Regions from separate parts of the uncultured Desulfobulbus sp. genome, predicted to be linked through region 2. Evidence: riboswitches for the same ligand, from Rfam matches in the RefSeq annotation. Region 2 holds a riboswitch; each other region holds the start of a gene.
The links. Region 2 has a riboswitch for cobalamin ahead of thiC (phosphomethylpyrimidine synthase ThiC). Riboswitches for the same ligand answer to the same signal wherever they lie in the genome.
Positions count from the first base shown of each region.

Region 1 (4,595 bases), 230 kb from region 2:
GCCACCCGCTGCTTTTCGCCGCCGGAAAGCCGGGTCACCGGCCGATCGGCCAGGGCAGTAATGCCGGTGATCTCCAACACCTCGTCGATCAGGTCCTGGTCCTCTTTGTTGGGAGTGGCAAAACGATGGAGGTGCGGATGCAGCCCCATTTCCACCACCTCGCGGACCGAAAAACTGAAGCGGACCATGAAGTCCTGGGGCACCAGGGCCAGGAGCCGGGCCAGTTGTTTTTTCGGCCAGGTTTGTACCGGACGGTCCATGAACGCAATCGACCCGGACTGCGGCGTCTGCAGGCCGCCCATCAGATCAAGGAGCGTGGTCTTGCCGCTGCCGTTGGGGCCCAGGATACCGTAGCAGCAGCCCCGGCGGAGTTCAAGATTGACATCGCGCACAACCTGCGTGCCGTTATAGCCAAAGCTGACCTCGGTCAGTGACCAGAGGCGGTCGCTCTGTTGTTCAGAAAGCGCTCTTGCCATCCTGTTGCCGTTTTTTAAAGAGAATGCAGAAGAAGGGGCCGCCCAAAAGCGCGGTGAGTACGCCGATCGGTACCTCGACCGGCAGGACCGCCCGGGTCAGGGTGTCGGCGACCAGCAAGAGCAGGCCGCCGGTAAAAAAGGAGAGCGGGACCAGTAAACGGTTGTCCGGACCGACCAGGTGGCGCAGCATGTGCGGCACGATCAGGCCGACAAAGCCGATGATGCCGGAGACCGAAACCGCAATTGCAGTCATCAGGGTGCTGACCGTGAGCAGGAGAGTGCGCAGCCGGACCGTATTGACGCCGAGCGAGGTGGCGGCCCGATCGCCGGTGGCCATGATGTTGAGGTCGCGGCTGTAAAAAACCGCGGTCATGGTCCCGAAGAGGGCCGTGGGCACCAGCAGGAGAATGTTTTGCCAGGAGGCCCCGGCAAGGCTGCCCATCAGCCAGAAGATGATCAGCCCCACCTGCTCGTCAGCGAGGAATTTGAGAAAACCGATGGCCGCAGACAAGATGGCGGCAACAATGACCCCTGCGAGAATCAGGCTGGTGGAGGAGAGCCGCTTGTCGCCGGAGGCCAGAAAGAGGACCACGGCCAGGGTGCCGACGCCGCCGCCGAAGGCAAAGACCGGAATGGTCACGCCGGACGGCAGGGCCAGGCCGAAAATCTGCAAGACAATCACCAGGGAGGCACCGAAGGCAGCGCCGGTGGAGATCCCCAGGGTGTAGGAGTCGGCCAGGGGATTGAGCAGAATTGCCTGAAAGACCGCGCCGCTCACCCCGAGCAGACCGCCGACCAGGACCGAGGCCAGGATCCGGGGCATACGCACGTCGGCGACCACCGTGGCGGCAACCGGGTCGATGCCCACGGGCAGGGGTTGACTGCTCAGTTTGGCAAAAAGAATGAGAATGACATCGGGGATCGACACCTGGAGGAAGCCCAGGGTGGCCGAAAGGGCCACGGCAAACACCATGGCTCCGCAGAGTGGCAGCAACCAGGTAATGGCGCTCTTGCCGTTCATCAGTCCAGCTCCACTCCCGCATCGGCAGCGGCTTCGGCGGCATGCGCGACAAAAATCTGCACCAGCGGCGTTTCTTCGCCCAAGCCTTTGATCACCGGGATCACCTCGAAACCCTCCCTGGTGAGGATCGATTGCCAGGAGTCTTCCTCCGGGCTGACCAGGTCGCGGGTGGCATGTTCGCCGGCGACGATGAGAAAGGGCTTTAGCATCACCCGGCGTACCCCGTGCAGCCGCAGGCTCTCGACCACCTCATCAAGGCTGGGGAATCCTTCGACCGTGGCAATCAGGGTCAGCACCCCGGGGTAGAACTGCCGCATGCGGGCCGCAAATTCCAGGTAGAGGCCGCCGGAGGGGAAATACTGGTTGCCGTGGCCCATGTAGACCAAGGCCGCATCGTGGCTTTTTGCCAGGGCCGCGTCTTCAGCCAGGGCCTGGGCAACGATGCGGATGTCGTCGGCATAGGCGCGGTGGAGGCTGTAGGCTCCAAGCAGGGGCCGGCCGAGGGCGATTGTTTTAAAGGGCCGCCAACGCGGCTTCATGGTACGGATTGAGGCCAGGCCGCGGACATAGGCCGCCAGATCGTGAAACTCCTCGGCTGGGGCAACGTGGGTTGGCTGGACGATCAGGGTGTCAAACCCTTGATCCTGGAGATTGGCTATGGCGGCGAGGATGCCCTGAATGGCAAGGATATCCTGGGGGATATCGGGATGCGCCTGCAGGTAGGCCGGGTCGGTGGCGCGCTTGCGCCAGATGCGGCGGATCTGGTTGGAGGTGAAGGCCAGGCGCACCGGGGTCTGGGGATACGCAGTTTCCATGGCGGTCTTGATGGTCAGCAGCCCCTTGAGGGCCGCTTCCACCGTGGTTCCGAACATGGCCAGCACAATCGCCTTCCTCTGTTGCACCAACGCCTCCCTCGGTTGACGGAAAAAAGGTTGCCGGGCGATGTGTCCTCGCGCCCCTGTTTTCCCTGGGTTTCCGGTCCGGAAATAAAAAAATCCCGGACCAATGATCTTGATCCAGGATGTCCCTTGTTTACCGCTGGAGTCTGTCGTCCGAGCTTGCAGCCGGCAAGGTCGGGGTCTTACTGTTCAGGCAGGTCTTCTGACTTCCGGATCACTCTCCTTCCGCGCCTTCCCGTTGTCAGCAACAACAGTGGCCATCATGCGGAATTTGTCCCCGGGTACAGCGGTGGGCCCGTTCCGGTCTTGAACCGGATTCCCTTTTCATCCGTTGATACGGACACCTGAACACAGTGCGGCCCATGGTACCTGCCGCTCCCGATGAAGTCAAGCCGTGAATCGCTGTCAATCTGGAAAACACGGGGAACAGCGTTCCCACGGAGGACTCAGGCGTTGTTGCCTTCGGTAAAGTGGCGAGGAGAGCTGTTCACCAAGGCGGGCAACAGGGTTTGCACCTCAAGGGTGGTCCATTCCGGATGACCGGAGAGGGTGGCCACGTTGATCTGATTGAGTCCTCGGGCTATCTCCTCGTAGCTCTTTCCTTTGGACCGCAGCCGCTGGATCGAAGCCGAGAGCTGGTCGCGGCTGAATACCTTTTTTTCCCTACCGAGTTTCTGTAAAGTCTGCTTGTTCTCTGCCGGAGGGGGTGTTTCAGGCATTTCCAGGGTCAGGCCGTTGTGCGGCAATTCAACCGCCTCGTAGAGGTCGAATATCTGATCCTCCGGGAGCGTGTTTTTGTCGTGCGCGCTTTCGGCAGGAGTTGGAATGTCGGCGGTGACAACGGTGGGCATGGGTTTGTATTCCAGTTGCAAGCCGACCATCAGCCGCATGAGGTCGTCGATCTGCCGGTCGCGGCGCGCCAGCTGCTCCCGCATGTCTTCCAGTTGATCGCGGAGCAGTTCGATCTGCTCCTTGTAGGCAAGCAGCAGATCGTTTAAAAAGCCGTCGTGCTGGCTGGTTTGTGCCTGCCGCCCGGCGATTCCGGCTGCTTTGGTCTCGCCCGTAGCCATCTCTTCGCCGTCGCGAGCATAGGTAGCGAGCAGCTGCCTTCCCTGGTCCCACCGTTCCAGGTCGGCGTAACGGAAGCGGACCTCCTGCTTGCCGGTCACCGGGTTAAGGATCAGTTTGTAAGGTAGACCTCTTTTCCGGTACCGGCTGATGGATTTGGTCGATACATTGAGAAAATCGGCCGCTTCTTTCTGGGTTACCATGTAATCATTGTCACTCATGCCTGTCTCGTCGTTGATGGGTGATTCCGGCTGTTGCTCTCGGCCAGCAATTCCCGGCCAGTGGCAATGACCGCCTGGAAAAAGTCGTCGATCTGGGGTTTGCCGATGGTGATGTTGGTGATCAGCAGCCGCAGGACCAGTTGGTTGTTGACGAAACCGGTGCCGACCAGGCTGCGGCCGGTGCGGTGCATGCGCTCCCGCAGCTCCAGGTTGAAGGGTTCGACAGGGATATCGGCGGGGGGACGAAAACGGAAACAAATGTTGAACGATTCGCGGGGCACGACCATCTCAAGTTCGTTCGCCTGATGCACCTGTTCCTCGGCATATTGACACAGTTCCAGATAATTTTCCACCCTTTCGGCCAGCCCGGCCTGACCGTAGAATTTCCAGTCGAGGAACCACTTGAGGCTGTCGACCCGCCGGCCGCATTGCAGGGATTGGGTGCCGAGGTCGCGGATTTCACCGTCCTCGCCTTCGCGGAAGATGTAACTCTCGTCGCCGGCGCTGCAGACCTCTCGGAGAATATCGGGGCGATGGTTGAACAGCAGCACGTTGCACATCAGGGCCGTACCCAGCATTTTGTGAAAATCCAGGGTGAAGGAATCGGCCTGTTCGAGATCTGGCAGGTACTGTTGCCGGAGTCGATCGCTGAAGATCACCGCCCCGCCCCAGGCGCCGTCGACATGCAGCCAGAAATTGTACCGGTCGCGCAGGGTCAGCAGCGGCGGCAAGGGATCGTAGGAGCCTCGCACCGTGGTTCCGGCTGTGGCGGCGACAAAAAAGGGCAGGCCGCCCGAAGCGGTGACCTCGGCGAGCCGTTGCTCCAAGGCGGGTACGATCAACCGGCCATGGTCGTCCACCGGAACTTTGATCAGGTGCTCGGCACCCAGGCCGAGGATATTGGCGGCCC
Region 1 is NZ_CAXXTL010000002.1:2,103,496-2,108,090, forward strand. Features, by position in the region: gene ACHZCX_RS13635 (heme ABC transporter ATP-binding protein) at 1-476, opposite strand, end outside; gene ACHZCX_RS13640 (iron ABC transporter permease) at 457-1,497, opposite strand; gene ACHZCX_RS13645 (sirohydrochlorin cobaltochelatase) at 1,497-2,399, opposite strand; cobalamin riboswitch at 2,571-2,759, opposite strand; gene ACHZCX_RS13650 (hypothetical protein) at 2,843-3,685, opposite strand; gene ACHZCX_RS13655 (pyridoxal-dependent decarboxylase) at 3,682-4,595, opposite strand, start outside.
Region 1: linked by a shared signal. The riboswitch ahead of ACHZCX_RS13645 (sirohydrochlorin cobaltochelatase) and the one ahead of thiC (phosphomethylpyrimidine synthase ThiC) in region 2 are both predicted to bind cobalamin.

Region 2 (4,595 bases):
TACGATCGTTTCACCCCCAAATTCGTCAAGCAGTATGCCAAGATTAACGAACCCATCGCCGCCGCTCTGGCCCAATACAAGGCCGAGGTCGAGAGCCGTGCCTTCCCCGCCGAAGCCCACAGCTTCACCATGAAATCCGAGGAGATGGATAAACTGCTGCAGTTGTATTGAGTGTCAGGGAAAGAGGGAATGCGATTTCTTCACGCTCCCACCTAGAGCGGTTGGGGGCGTGAAGAAATTAGGGGGAATGAAAAAACGGCGGCTATTGACCGCCTTCCTTGATTGTGGGCTCGATCCCTTCCGCGCGCAACGCCGCGACGATGGCATCGGTGAGTTGCACGTCCAGATCCGGGATCTCCACCCCTTTGAGGCACTGACTTAACGTGAGATTCTGCATTATAGAAATGTGCCAGGCCACCGGCGTCCCCTTGTAGCCCTCGCCCTCCTCGGCTTCGCAACCGCAGCCGATCATGAATTCCGCATCGCCTTCAAGGTATTCGATAAACCAGCCCCAATCTTCACCGGTGGGGTAGCGGGTGGCAAAGCCAGCTTTTGCCAACGCCAGAGACAGCCAACTGGCCAGCTCAAACCCGTACGCGCCGGGATTCACCTGGCACGATTCAGGCAAGTAGGGAAGAAACCGGGTTGACGAAAATTCGATGCGCGACATGGTTACTCCACAAGAGAGGCTGAGGGAATCGGCTCTCACCGGTTGGCGCTGTTGCCCTAACCGACAATGCACCCAATCGGACCGTACTCTCCACTCCTTACCACGACAGCAAGCCGCCCCGCCATGACAAAAGATATCTTGGCGTGCTGCCGGGATAAGACGGATGATCCGGCGAACGCTGGTCAGGTTCAAACAAGGTTGATGTGGATAGCCGCCTGCCCGTGAGGTCCGTTGCAAGGCAAGGGCGGTTTGATATCGACTTAAAGGAGCGAGAGCACTGCTGCCGCAAAGGCGAGCGGCTCTTCCTGGGGCAGATTGTGGCCCGCCACCGGAATCAACCGGCGCTCATAGGCGGATCTAAAAAATCGGTGGTGCTCCTCGGAACCGGCGGCGGGGAGGACGCCGTTTTCACTGCCGTGCAGGACGATGGCCGGCACGGGTATCCGCGGCAGATCGATCAACCGCCGTTCGGTTGCCTCAAAGGCGGGGTCGCCGTTCACCAGGCGGAGAGAAAGCAGGTGGGCCACTCTCCGCATAGGCGATGTTGAGGGAGTCTGTTTTTATGTGCTTGATCATTGTTCCTCCTCCATGCACCGTCAAATTATTGTGCCGGTTGGTTGTCCCGTGACTTCCAGAGCTAGAGAAACAACGGGGACGTCTGACCTAATCAAATCGCTCACATTCGATTTCCGTTGAATTAGAGCCCCAACAGGAGTGAATGAAGGAAATGTTTGCCGGCTGGAGAGAGCAGCGCTGCCAGCATAGTCGCGTTGAGAACGACTGTTGCCCAGAAGATTACTTGGAACGATTGTTTTTTCGATTTGTGGCGCAGAAGTCGTTGCGCAATTATGGCACCAGGCCATCCGCCAAGGATGCTGAGCGTATGTAGACGGATTTCTGAGGTCCTCCAATCATTGAACTCAGCCGCCGACTTGTCAAATCGGTACACGATGAAGGTCAGCAAGCTGGCACAGATATATACGCCCAGAACCGGCAGTAGCAACAAGTCGCGAACAACCAAGCCAGTGATTGCCGTTAAAAAGAGAATTGCCAAGATCACAAGCAGCACGTCTACAACTATCGCGTTCCTTCGCGGATCACTCTCCCCTTGAAAAAGCACATTCTCGGCCCATGTTTTCCCGCCAACCGTCGAAACGATCTCAAAAGTGACGATCTCGCCGACAGTCGGCATTCGGGATCGTTGTGACAGGCCATTTTTATGGACGAAAATATCAGGGCCGCCGCCATTGGGGGTTATGAATCCGAACGCTTTCTCTGCTTTCCACTTTGCTATTTTTCCTTGAATTCGCATGTTGGTTCGCTTGGTTATTATTGGGCGCAACTACTTTGGCTGTCCTGATTTTGCCGGAAGGGAACTTTTAGCCTGATTAGAATAAGCTATTTTAAAACATACTACGACATCCTGATCCATTCAAATGAGAACTCCATCGCACCTCCTCCAGAGGAAGAAAAAAAACCTCGTTTTCGAGATTGTTTTTTTGATCTTGAATATGGTAGTTTGCCGCACCTGTTGAAGCAGGCACAGATACAGACAGTTCTATAAACGGAACACGGTGCAAATCCGTGACGGTCCCGCCGCTGTAACCGGAATAAGGGGTCGCACTCCTTGCGAGGAAGCCACTGATCATCCTTGATGATCGGGAAGGCGCGATCTGGCAGTATCCGGAAGTCAGAAGACGTATAGATCAGTTCGACTTGGGAACGCGATGGCAAAGGGTTTCAAAAGGATACTCCCCTTTTGAAGCCCTTTACTTTTTTCCGCTTACAGACTGTCGCAACGTACGGAGGATACATGAAAACCCAAATTGAGTATGCACGCGAACACACCCTGACCCCGCAGATGAAAACCGTGGCCCGGGATGAAGGCCTGAGCACGGAATACATCCGGGAAAAGGTGGCGGCCGGCGAGATTGTCATCGCCAACAATCCGCGCCGCCCCGGCCAAAAAGTGATCGGCATCGGCACAGGATTGCGGACCAAGGTCAACGCCTCCATCGGCACCTCGTCGGACATCTGCAACCTGGAGGCGGAAATCCGCAAAGCCCAAATTGCCGAGGAAGAGGGGGCCGACACCCTGATGGAACTCTCCGTTGGCGGCGATCTGGACCGCATCCGCCGCGAGGTCCTGGCCCATACCCGCCTGCCGGTGGGCAATGTGCCGCTCTATCAGGCCTTCAAAGAGACCGCCCGCAAGTACAAAGATCCCTGCAAGCTCGATCCGGAATTCCTCTTCGAGCTGATTGAGCGCCAACTGGCTGACGGCCTCAGTTTCATGGCCATCCATTGCGGCATCAACCAATACACCATCGAGCGGTTGCGTAAACAGGGTTTTCGCTACGGTGGGTTGGCCTCCAAGGGCGGCACCTTCATGGTGGCGTGGATGGACGCCACCGGCCAGGAAAACCCACTCTATGCCCAGTTCGACCGGGTCTGCGGCCTGATGAAAAAATACGATGCGGTCCTTTCGCTGGGCAACGGCATCCGCGCCGGGGCCATCCACGATAGCCACGACCGGGCCCAGATGGCGGAGATGATCATCAACTGCGAACTGGCGGAACTTGGCCGGGAGATGGGCTGTCAGATGATGGTCGAAGGGCCGGGCCATGTGCCGCTCGATGAAATCGCCGCCAATATCCAACTGGAAAAACGGATGAGCGGCAATGCCCCCTACTATGTGCTCGGGCCTCTGCCCATGGACAGCGGTGCCGGGTACGATCACATCGTTGCCGCCATCGGTGCGGCCAATTCAGCCCGGCATGGGGCGGATCTGGTCTGCTATATCACCCCGGCCGAACACCTGGCCCTGCCCAATGAGGACGATGTCCGCGAAGGCGTGCGCGCCACTCGGCTGGCGGTCCGCGTCGGCGATATCGCCAAGTATCCGGAGCGGCGCGACAATGAAAAACAGGCCGCCATGGCGCGGCGGGACATGCGCTGGCAGGATTTGGAGAAATATCTGCTGTTCCCGGAAAAAGCCAAGCAAATCAGAGAAGAACGCGCCCCCGAGGCCAACGACACCTGCACCATGTGCGGCGATTTCTGCGCCATGAAAAAGGGGATGGAGGTCTTCCGCCAGGATATCAGCGGCGACAAGATTTCCGTCCCCGGTTGAGCGCGGCTTGAGCGTAGTGCACCCATCGGCCCACACCACCCAATCAAACACCGAATATAATCCACCACCAAGGCATCGATATGCAACTCGTCCAGCAGACCATCAACGCTATCCGTCCTCCGGACACCACCATCCACCAGGCAGCCTTGCAACGGCTCGCCGACCAGGCCCGGCCCCAGGGGAGCCTGGGCATCCTTGAGCCGTTGGCCGCCCGGTTGGCGGGCATTGCCGGCACGCTCGATGTCCGGTTTCGCAAAAAAATGATTGTCACCTGCGCCGGCGATCACGGCGTGGTCGAGGAGGGGGTCAGCCTCTTTCCCCAGGAAGTGACACCGCAGATGGTCTACAATTTTGTCCAGGGCGGCGCTTCGGTGAGTGTCCTCGCCGCCCATTCGGGGGCCGAGGTGCGGGTCGCCGACCTGGGGGTGAACCATGATTTTCCTCCGGACCTGCCTATCTTTCATCGCAAGATCGGCAAGGGGACAGCCAATTTTACCAAGACACCGGCCATGAGCCGGGCTGACGCGATTCGTTCGGTGGCGGCGGGGATTGAGATTGTCAATCAGCTGGTGGACCGGGAATCCCTGGACCTGCTCGGCACCGGCGACATGGGCATCGGCAACACCAGCCCTTCTTCGGCGATCATCGCCGCCTTCTCGGGCCTGCCGGTACGCACCGTCACCGGCCGGGGAACCGGTATCGATGAGGCCATGCTGCAGAATAAGATCGCGGTGATTGAGCGGGCGCTCGCCCTGCATCACCCCGATCCCACCGACGCCTTGGATGTGCTGG
Region 2 is NZ_CAXXTL010000002.1:1,877,519-1,882,113, forward strand. Features, by position in the region: gene panB (3-methyl-2-oxobutanoate hydroxymethyltransferase) at 1-171, shown strand, start outside; gene ACHZCX_RS12595 (hypothetical protein) at 263-670, opposite strand; gene ACHZCX_RS12600 (alpha/beta hydrolase) at 931-1,197, opposite strand; gene ACHZCX_RS12605 (cold shock and DUF1294 domain-containing protein) at 1,368-1,982, opposite strand; cobalamin riboswitch at 2,182-2,392, shown strand; gene thiC (phosphomethylpyrimidine synthase ThiC) at 2,484-3,803, shown strand; gene cobT (nicotinate-nucleotide--dimethylbenzimidazole phosphoribosyltransferase) at 3,884-4,595, shown strand, end outside.

Region 3 (4,595 bases), 750 kb from region 2:
GCAATCGCATCTTTGAACCGTTCTTTACCACCAAGGAGCGCGGCAAGGGCACGGGGCTGGGGCTGGCGACCTCGTTTGGCATCATCAAGCAACATCATGGCCATCTGTGGGTGTACAGCGAGCCCGGCCACGGTGCCACCTTCAAGATTTATCTGCCTAAGGCCGAAGGAGCTCTGCAGGCCCCGGTGGCGGAAGTTGAAGTGGGTCTGGCATCGGGGGGTGGCGAGCAGATCCTGGTGGTTGAGGACGATGCCTTGGTGCTGGAGTTGGTCTGCGAAACCCTGGCTGGCCACGGTTACCGAATCATAGCGGCGGAGAACCCGGAAGTGGCCCTGGAGCGGGCGGCCCAGGTGGCTGGCATCGATCTCCTCCTGACTGATGTGGTCATGCCGAAGATGAACGGCCGTGAGCTGCATCGGCGGCTGTCAAGTCGCATTCCTGATCTTAAAGTTGTCTATATGTCCGGATATACAGAAAATGTCATCGCCGACCAGGGCATGCTCCACGAAGGCGTCGATTTCATCCAGAAACCCTTTGCCGTCCGCACCCTGCTGCAGAAGGTGCGGCAGGTTTTAGGGTGATCGTGGGCACGCTCCCAATGGGCACTCTTTTTTGCTTAAAAAAAGACGAAAGGGATTTCTTCGACGTTTGGGAGCGAGGCAGTCGCTGGGAAAAACGGAGTGGCTGTCGGGTGGATTTTTTCTCCATTCGTTCTTATTTAATAACCAAGACGTGAATCACCTAGGTTTGCTATCCAATTTGTAACGAGATCGATGAATATGAAGGTCATGTTGGTTGCTGTTTTTTTGTTGTCTCTGGCGGTCTCACCGGCGCCTGCCCGGGAGTTGCCCGATGAGGGCGTCTCGCTGTATTGTCGTACCCTGCTGGAGCAGATCAATCTGTACCGCCAGGACAACGGGTTGAATCCGCTGCGGTTCGATGCCCATCTCAACCATCTGGCCAAGAATCACAGCTTTGCGATGTTCCAGCAGAAGCGGATGAGCCACAACAAGTTCGACGAGCGGTTTGAGCGTTCCGGCAGCCGGCTCTGCGTCGAAAATGTCGGCTGGAACTACAGCACGCCCCTCAAACAGTTCGATGGCTGGCGCGGATCGAGCGGGCATGATCAGAACATGCTGAAAGATGGGGTCTCCAAGGTCGGGATCGCCGAGGTTGGCAATTACGTCACCTTTTTCGCCTGTAAATAACCCGCTCGCCCTTTGTGACTTGAAGCGGCTACGCTGACGTGTTCCTCAGAGGGTGCCACTCCCGTGTTATTTGCCCCTATCTTTTTTTTCCTGAATTCGATATAAACAGCCTGTGCACCGGCTGGGCTGGGTGCCGTCTTTCGTATGGAGGAAACGGGTGCAAATCCCGTGCTGTCCCGCAACTGTGATTTCGCGATGAGCGGAAAAGCCAGACACTCCTCTTGAACGTGGGTCTTCGTGGAATGAGACACCGGCGCCGTGCAAACGACTCTCGCCTCCTCCTCTGAAGAATCTCTCTGCTCGATCAACCATGTCGCTGCCTCTCTATGCGAGGCGCGGCAACTACTCCTTGGTGTGTTCATGGGACGCATTATCCTTGTCACCGGTGGGGCCAGAAGCGGCAAGAGCAGTTTTGCCGAACAGTTGATTGCCGGCATCGGCACCGATATCGCCTATATCGCTACGGCCCGGGCCTTTGATGACGAGATGACGGACCGCATCAAAAAGCACCGGCTGCAGCGGCCCGCATCCTGGCAAACCTTCGAGACCACGACCGGCCCCTCCGAGGTGATTGCCAGCGAAGGCCCTCATTTTGCCGCCATGCTCCTGGATTGCCTGACGGTGATGATCAGCAACCGGATGCTGGTGCATCCCATGGATTGGGACCAGCCGACCGTAAACCAGTTAAACGAAGTCGAGGCGGATGTGATGACCGAGATCGAGGCCATCATTGGGGCTGTTGCCGGTAGCCGGGCCGATCTGGTCGCTGTCACTAACGAGGTCGGCTACGGCATCGTACCGATTGCGCCGCTGGCCCGGTTTTTCCGTGATTGCGCCGGCCGGGTCAACCAGCGGATGGCAGAGGCTGCCTCGGAGGTCTATCTGGTGGTGGCCGGTCTTCCCTTGCGGCTCAAGGGAGAGTGAAGGTGGCTTCATGAGGGCGCTCATTCTCATGATTCAGTTCATGACCCGGTATCCAATTCCGGTGCAGGTTGAATTCACCGCCGAGCGTTTTGTCCAGGGCATGAAATGGATGCCGCTGGTCGGTTTGTTGGCCGCGCTGCCGGCCGCCGCTGGCTATCTGCTTGTCGATGCCTTGCTTGGTCGGGAGCTGGCGGCCATGGTCGCGGTAATTGGCTTGATTACCGTCACCGGCGGCCTGCACCTCGACGGCATCGCCGACACCGCCGATGGTCTGTTCAGCTACCGCTCCCGCGAGCGGATGCTCGAGATCATGCGCGATTCCACTCTGGGGACCAACGGCGTGATCGCCCTGGTGCTCACCATTTTGCTCAAGTACATCCTCCTTCAGACTATTCCAGGCACCGGCGGCGTGCCGGCCGTGTTGATCACCCCGGTACTCGGCCGGGTGGCCCTGACCTGGCATTCGGCGGCGGCCCGCTATGCCCGCGAGGAGCGAGGGATCGGCGACTATGTCAACCAGACCGGCCTGGCCCAGGCGGCGGCCGCCACCCTGATGTCCCTGTTTCTGGTGACCTCCATTCTATTCCTCTGGGGGGTGCACCCGTCGCTGGTTCCCCTGGTGGTTCTCATCCTCCATCTGCCGCCGATCCTCCTGGCTGTTCTGTTTGCCGCCTACCTCAAGCGGCGGTTGGGCGGCATCACCGGCGACACCATCGGTGCCAGTATTGAGCTGGCCGAAATTCTCAGCTTCCTTGTTTTTCTTCTTGTCTGGAAATTTTTATTATGAACCCGACCAAACTGTATCTTATTCGCCACGGCGAAACCGAACCGAACAAAACCGGCGTCCTCATGGGCAGCACCGATACGCCCCTCAACGATCATGGCCGCCTGCAGGCCGCCTCCCTTGGCGAGCGGCTCAACGCCCTTGAGGTTGATGCCATCTTTTCCAGCCCCCTCTCGCGGGCGGTGGAAACCGCTTCGCTGGTTTTTGGTGAGGAGGCGCAGGTCATCACCGATTCCAGTCTCCAGGAGTTCCATTTCGGCGAGTGGGAGGGCATGCATTTCTCCGAGATCGCCCAGCAGTATCCCGATATCTGGAAGTTGTGGCTGACCGACTGGGAACAAACCCGGATTCCCGGCGGCGAGGCCTTCCCCGCCTTCAAGCACCGGGTGATCAGCGTGGTTGAGGAGATCGTCCGCTATAATGCGGGCAAGCGGGTGGCGGTGGTCTCGCACGGCGGCTGCATCCGTTCGCTCCTGGCCCATTTCTTCAGCGAATCGGTCTCCAAGGGCTACTGGCAGTTCAAGGTCGATAACGCCACCTTGTGCGAGATCGAAATCATGGGCCAATTGCCCATTCTCATCCGTTTTAACTACAGGTAGGGCACACTATGCACTTGCTTAAGCAGACCCTGGAGGCCATCCGGCCCACCGACCGGGTGGTCATGGCCGCCGCCCAGAAGGAGATCGATTACTGCCTCAAGCCGCCGGGCAGCCTCGGCAAGCTCGAAGACATCGCCCGCCAGATTGCCGGGATCACCGGCAAGGTGCATAACGCGATCAGCAAGAAGGCGATTGTGGTGATGATGGCCGATAACGGCGTCTGTGCCGAGGGGGTTGCGATGTATCCCCAGGATATCACCCGCATCGGCGCCGACTTTGTCACCTCCGGCCGCATGGGGGTGAATTTCCTCGCCAACTATGCCAAGGCCGATATCATTGCCGTTGATATCGGCATCCAGGTCGATGTCGATCTGCCCAGGGTGCTCAACCGCAAAATCCGCTACGGCACGGCCAATTTCCTCAAAGAGCCAGCGATGAGCCGGGAAGAGGCCATCCGCGCCATCGAGGTGGGGATCGAAGTGACCAATACGGCCATCGACCAGGGGTACGATCTGATGGGGACCGGCGAGATCGGCATCGGCAACACCACCGCCAGCAGCGCTGTGCTTTACGCCTTTACTGGGGCAAATATCGACCGGGTGGTCGGCCGGGGCGCGGGCCTGACGGACGAGGCCTTTGAACACAAGAAAGCTGTGGTGCAGCAGGCGGTGCGATTGCACCGGCCGGACCCGGACGATGCCCTCGATGTGTTGTCCAAGGTGGGCAGCCTCGATATCGCCGGTATGGCCGGGACCTATCTGGCCTGCGCCGCCCGCCGGGTGCCGGTGGTCACCGACGGCCTGATCTCCAACGTCGCGGCGCTGACGGCCATGCGGCTCAAGCCCGAGGCCATCGAGTATATGATTCCGTCGCACATCTCGTTTGAGCCCGGCGCCAAACTGCTCAAGGAGATCACCGGCCTGGAGCCCATGATCGATATGAACATGCGTTTGGGCGAGGGGACGGGCTGCGCCCTGGTGTTCAGCATCATCGAGGCCGCGCTCCGGATGATCGAGGAAATGGGCACCTTTGCCGCCATCGGGAAATCACGCGATGAAATTGGGGACCACATCATGGCTT
Region 3 is NZ_CAXXTL010000002.1:1,126,930-1,131,524, reverse strand. Features, by position in the region: gene ACHZCX_RS09305 (ATP-binding protein) at 1-581, shown strand, start outside; gene ACHZCX_RS09300 (CAP domain-containing protein) at 774-1,208, shown strand; cobalamin riboswitch at 1,310-1,445, shown strand; gene cobU (bifunctional adenosylcobinamide kinase/adenosylcobinamide-phosphate guanylyltransferase) at 1,467-2,132, shown strand; gene cobS (adenosylcobinamide-GDP ribazoletransferase) at 2,143-2,919, shown strand; gene cobC (alpha-ribazole phosphatase) at 2,916-3,515, shown strand; gene cobT (nicotinate-nucleotide--dimethylbenzimidazole phosphoribosyltransferase) at 3,524-4,595, shown strand, end outside; gene ACHZCX_RS09275 (hypothetical protein) at 4,569-4,595, shown strand, end outside.
Region 3: linked by a shared signal. The riboswitch ahead of cobU (bifunctional adenosylcobinamide kinase/adenosylcobinamide-phosphate guanylyltransferase) and the one ahead of thiC (phosphomethylpyrimidine synthase ThiC) in region 2 are both predicted to bind cobalamin.

Region 4 (4,595 bases), 180 kb from region 2:
GGACCATCGGATCCTCATAGGTCTGCGATTCAATCGCCTTAATGCCGCCGTAAGTGCCGATCCGGTCGAGATTGGTGAAACGGAAAGAATATTTTTTGTTTTTCGGCAGGGAGAGGAAATCGCGGTATAGGCTGCACAGGTACTCAACCAAAAAGGTCTTGCCGTTGCCGGGCTCTCCCACTAAAACAAAGGCCATTTCCTTGGACGAGCCGCCCTGGGAGGCATCCTTGACGAACGAGACAAAGGAGTTGATCTCGTCGTACATGCCGATGATGTGTTTCTTGCCCTCGCGAAAGATGGTGAAGTCAAAGGTACTCTTCCCATTGACCGTCACCTTGTTAATGTCCTTGTCCAGAATCATCCGACTGACGCTCTGAAAGGCGTTTTCAAAGACACGCTCACCTTTTTTGACAGCAAGAATGTGGTGATGAAGGGAATTGTTCTTGGGGTCGGTCATCATGCGCCTCCTTGACGAGGTATGGATATGTTGGCCACAGCGGATTATATCTTTATTATCGCTGTAACTTTGACGAAATTCAAGGAGTTATTGTAACTGTCACTGCTTTATCGGCGGTGAGAAAAAGGGGCGGAGGAGTGCGGCGGGTCTCCTTGAAAAACTGAAAAATAAAGAGGCAGTTCAACGAAACGATGGGACTGCCTCAGAGAATTTGATGCCTTAATCGTGCCTATTGCACATGCTGCATGGCTGTTTTCAGATTTTCCAGCCAGAGATCAACGATCGGGTCGAACTCGGCCAACCCCTTGAGCACGGGCACGCTCTCAATGCCCGCTTTGGTCAACTGACTTTTCCAGGAATCGGGTTCGTCGCCAGCCATGTCGTTCATAGCGTGATCGCCGGCTACAGTCATCAGGGGGACAAGGTAGGCTTTTTTGATCCCTTTCTTAACCAATGCCTCTTTAACCTCGTCAAAAGAAGGGTGGCCCTCCACCGTGCCGACATACATATTGGCGTCCATCTTCTGGGCCTTCAGCATCAAGGCCGAGTAGATGGCGTCACTGGGATGATGGGTGCCGTGTCCCATGAGCACCACAGCCTCATTAGCCTGACGCTCCTTGGGCACAATCGTGGTGGCCACTATTTGCAAGGTCTTTTCCATGGCCTCATCGCTGGACAAGAGCGGATAGGCCACCATCACCTTGTCAAAGCCCCCAGCCATCTGACCAAAGAGTTTGCCGTTGGTATAGATTTCGTGGAACTCGGCACCTGGAATCATGTGTAGCGATTGCATCACGACCCGGGTATACCCCTGGTCCATCAGCTTGGCCAGCGCGATTTCCGGAGAATCGAGGACTGTTCCTTGCTTGGCCAGTTTTTTGCGGATAATTTGCGAGGTGTAGGCCCAACGGATCTCCGTATTAGGGTAGGCTTTCTTCACCTGCTGCTCGATGTTGACAAAAGCCGCTTGGCCACTGGGAACGCTGGTGCCGAAGGTGACCAGCAGGATGGCTGGTCCCTTGCCGGCCTTGGCTTGAGGACCGTGGGCAGCCTCGCCGGCCCAGCAGGCCAAGGGAGTGATGAGCATAAATGTCAGAATAAGCAGCAGATGTTGGGCGCGATGAAACATTGTGGACGACCTCCTCGAAAAGTCTGAAGAACATGGGCACAGCCAGGACCATCCCGGCTTTTGACCGTGAAAACGACGGCGGGTCGAACGACTCCGGCACCTCCTGAAAGTATCCGGACAGCAAGCAAGGGGCTGGGGAGATACGGCAGTGATCCCGTCGGCAAACAGTCTCACTGCCGGACATCCCGGACATGGCAAACCGTCAGACCCTCTTCTCCTGAAAAGCTGCACCAACAGAAAAAAGAGCCGTTCTTCCGAGGAAAGGCAGGCCTCACTCTGGGAGTGTTGCCAAGCTTTCCACCGTATTGATCCGGGATTGCAGCCGTAACCGCAGACAAAAAAAATCCCCGGATCATTCTTCAATGATTCGGGGATGCCCTAGTTTATCCACGTATCGGCGCCGTCCCCCTGATCCGCGGAGGGAGGCTGTCACGTTTCAGGCAGGTATTCTGACTCCCGGTTCATCCTCCCACCGCGTCTTCCCGACCTTGGCCAGTGACATCTTTGCGGTGTTCGTCCCCGGTTACAGCGGCGGGCCCGTCTCCGATTTCCACGGAGTTCCCAATTATTCCTCGAAAGGAACCTGAAACCTGCCTTTAAAAAACCTGATCAGACCGGGAAAGTCAAGTCGAATTTTCAGACGGGGAGTGGAAGCCTTAGCCGCTCTAAAGTGCCAATGGCTTGCGGGTAAAAGCGAGCAAGAATCCTTGCTGATCTCAGCGGTAATCGTTATGGTGCTACAAGAAATGGTGATTTTGAATGCGGTCCCGCCGGTGCAGACAACGTTCGAAACGGGGCAAGAATTCTTTCGCAGCGGCCGCCGATCGCCACCTTCCCTTTTATCGCCAATCATGAGAGCATAAGCCTGTACCGTGCATGGAAAAGATTAAAAAACGAAGATTTGCCCACGCCATTTCCATCAGGATCGCCCTCCCGGCCCTGCTCACCATTGCTCTGTTCGTTACCGCTACCTTTGTCATCATCCTCCCCTCCCTCAAGGACAATCTCCTGACAAAAAAACGGGAGATGCTGCGGGAGTTGAACACCATCGTCTGGGACATGGTCTCTTCCTACGAAAAAATGGAACGGACCGGCCAGATGACTCGGGAAAAAGCCCAGCAAACAGCCCTGGGTATTATTCGAGATCTTCGGTACGGGCCGGAGAACAAAGATTATTTCTGGGTCAACGATATGCAGGCCCTGATCGTTGTTCATCCCTACCGGCCCGATCTCCATGGCGAGGCAGTCCCCGACGTCCGTTATCCCAAAGGAAAAAATCTGCTGGAAGAATTCGTCAAGGTGGTGAAGGCCCAGGGGGCGGGCTATGTCGATTACCGCTTTCAGTGGCAGGACGACCCCACCAAAATAGTCCCCAAACTCTCCTATGTCAGAGGCTTCGAACCCTGGGGCTGGATCATCGGCACCGGCCTCTACGTTGAGGACGTCAACGTAGAGATCGGCCTGATCGCCAAACAACTCAATGCCATCGCCACCGTCATCCTTCTCTTTGTTTCTTTTCTGGCGTTTTACATCATCCGCCACACGGTCCTGGCGGATCGGGTTCGGCGCATCATCTCGGAGGAAAGGGAAAGTCTGCTGAGGGCGCTGGAAGAAAGCAACGAGCGGTTCCGCTCCCTGGTGGAAACCACCAGCGACTGGATCTGGGAGATCAATCCCCAGGGGATATACACCTATTGCAGTCCCAAGGTGCGTGACCTGCTCGGTTTTGAACCGGAGGAAATCATCGGCAAGCATCTGGTGGATTTGATCGCGATCAAGGAGGTGGAGCGAACCAGCCGGATTTTCAAAAAACTCATCGACTCCCACAAACCGTTCAGCGACTTTGAAACCATCTGTCAGGCACGGGACGGGCGGGTGCTGGTCATCGAGAAAAACGGGGTGCCGGTGTTCAGCGACAGCGGTGAATTTCTGGGATACCGGGGAATCGCCCGTGATATTTCCGAGCGCAAAAGCGCCCTTGAAGCCCTCAAGAAGAGTAGGGACGAACTCCACACCAGTTTGGAAGAAACGGTCAAATCGCTGGCGATGGCAGCTGAGAAGCGGGATCCCTACACCGCCGGTCATCAGATGCGGGTGGACATGCTGGCCTGCGCCATTGCCAAGGAACTGGGGTTGCCGGAAAAACAGCTTGAGGGGCTCCACTTCGCCGCCCTGCTCCATGACATCGGCAAGATTTCCCTACCCTCGGAATACCTCGCCAAACCGGCCCGGCTCTCTGCTCAAGAACGAGCCATTATCAGGTGCCATACCGAGGTGGGTTACGATATTCTGAAAAACATCCCCTTCCCCTGGCCGGTGGCTGAGATTGTTTATCAGCATCATGAGCATCTCGACGGATCCGGTTATCCCCGGGGGCTCACCGACAAAGAACTCCTGCTGGAGGCCAAGATCCTGACCGTGGCCGACGTGGTCGAGGCCATGAGTTCCCACAGGCCTTACCGTCCCTCACTCGGGTTGGACACGGCCCAAGACGAGATCCGTTCCGGCCGGGGAGTTCTCTATCATGCCGAGAGCGTCGACGCCTGTCTGCGCCTGATCGCAGAGAAGAGGGTGGACCTGAGCGCGGTCGCCTGGTAATCGCTCCGCCGACTCTGGGAGCCGGTGGATTTTCCCTTATTTCCGTTTGTCCATCGGCGAGTATTCACAGCCCATCAGGCCGCAGTATTCACCCACATATTGAGCCTGGGGGCGGTAGAGCGCCGGTTTCCCCTGGACGTCGGCGAACTGCTCCTCGATGATGTGGGCGCACCAGCCGGCTACCCGGGAGATGGCAAAAATCGGAGTCATCAGATCCATGGGAATACCCATCAGATAGTACACCGGGGCGGAGTTGAAATCGACGTTGGGCAGGATGGTGGTCTTGCCTTGGCTGGCGAAGATAGCGAGAGCAGTCTCCTCGATTTTTTGCGAAATGGCCGCCCATTTGCCGCCGGTCTGCTCGCCTAGCCGCTGCCCCATCTTTTTCAGATACACTGCCCGGGGATCGCC
Region 4 is NZ_CAXXTL010000002.1:2,058,022-2,062,616, reverse strand. Features, by position in the region: gene ACHZCX_RS13455 (serine protein kinase PrkA) at 1-457, opposite strand, end outside; gene ACHZCX_RS13450 (sirohydrochlorin cobaltochelatase) at 687-1,586, opposite strand; cobalamin riboswitch at 2,008-2,188, opposite strand; gene ACHZCX_RS13445 (cache domain-containing protein) at 2,463-4,184, shown strand; gene ACHZCX_RS13440 (citrate/2-methylcitrate synthase) at 4,221-4,595, opposite strand, start outside.
Region 4: linked by a shared signal. The riboswitch ahead of ACHZCX_RS13450 (sirohydrochlorin cobaltochelatase) and the one ahead of thiC (phosphomethylpyrimidine synthase ThiC) in region 2 are both predicted to bind cobalamin.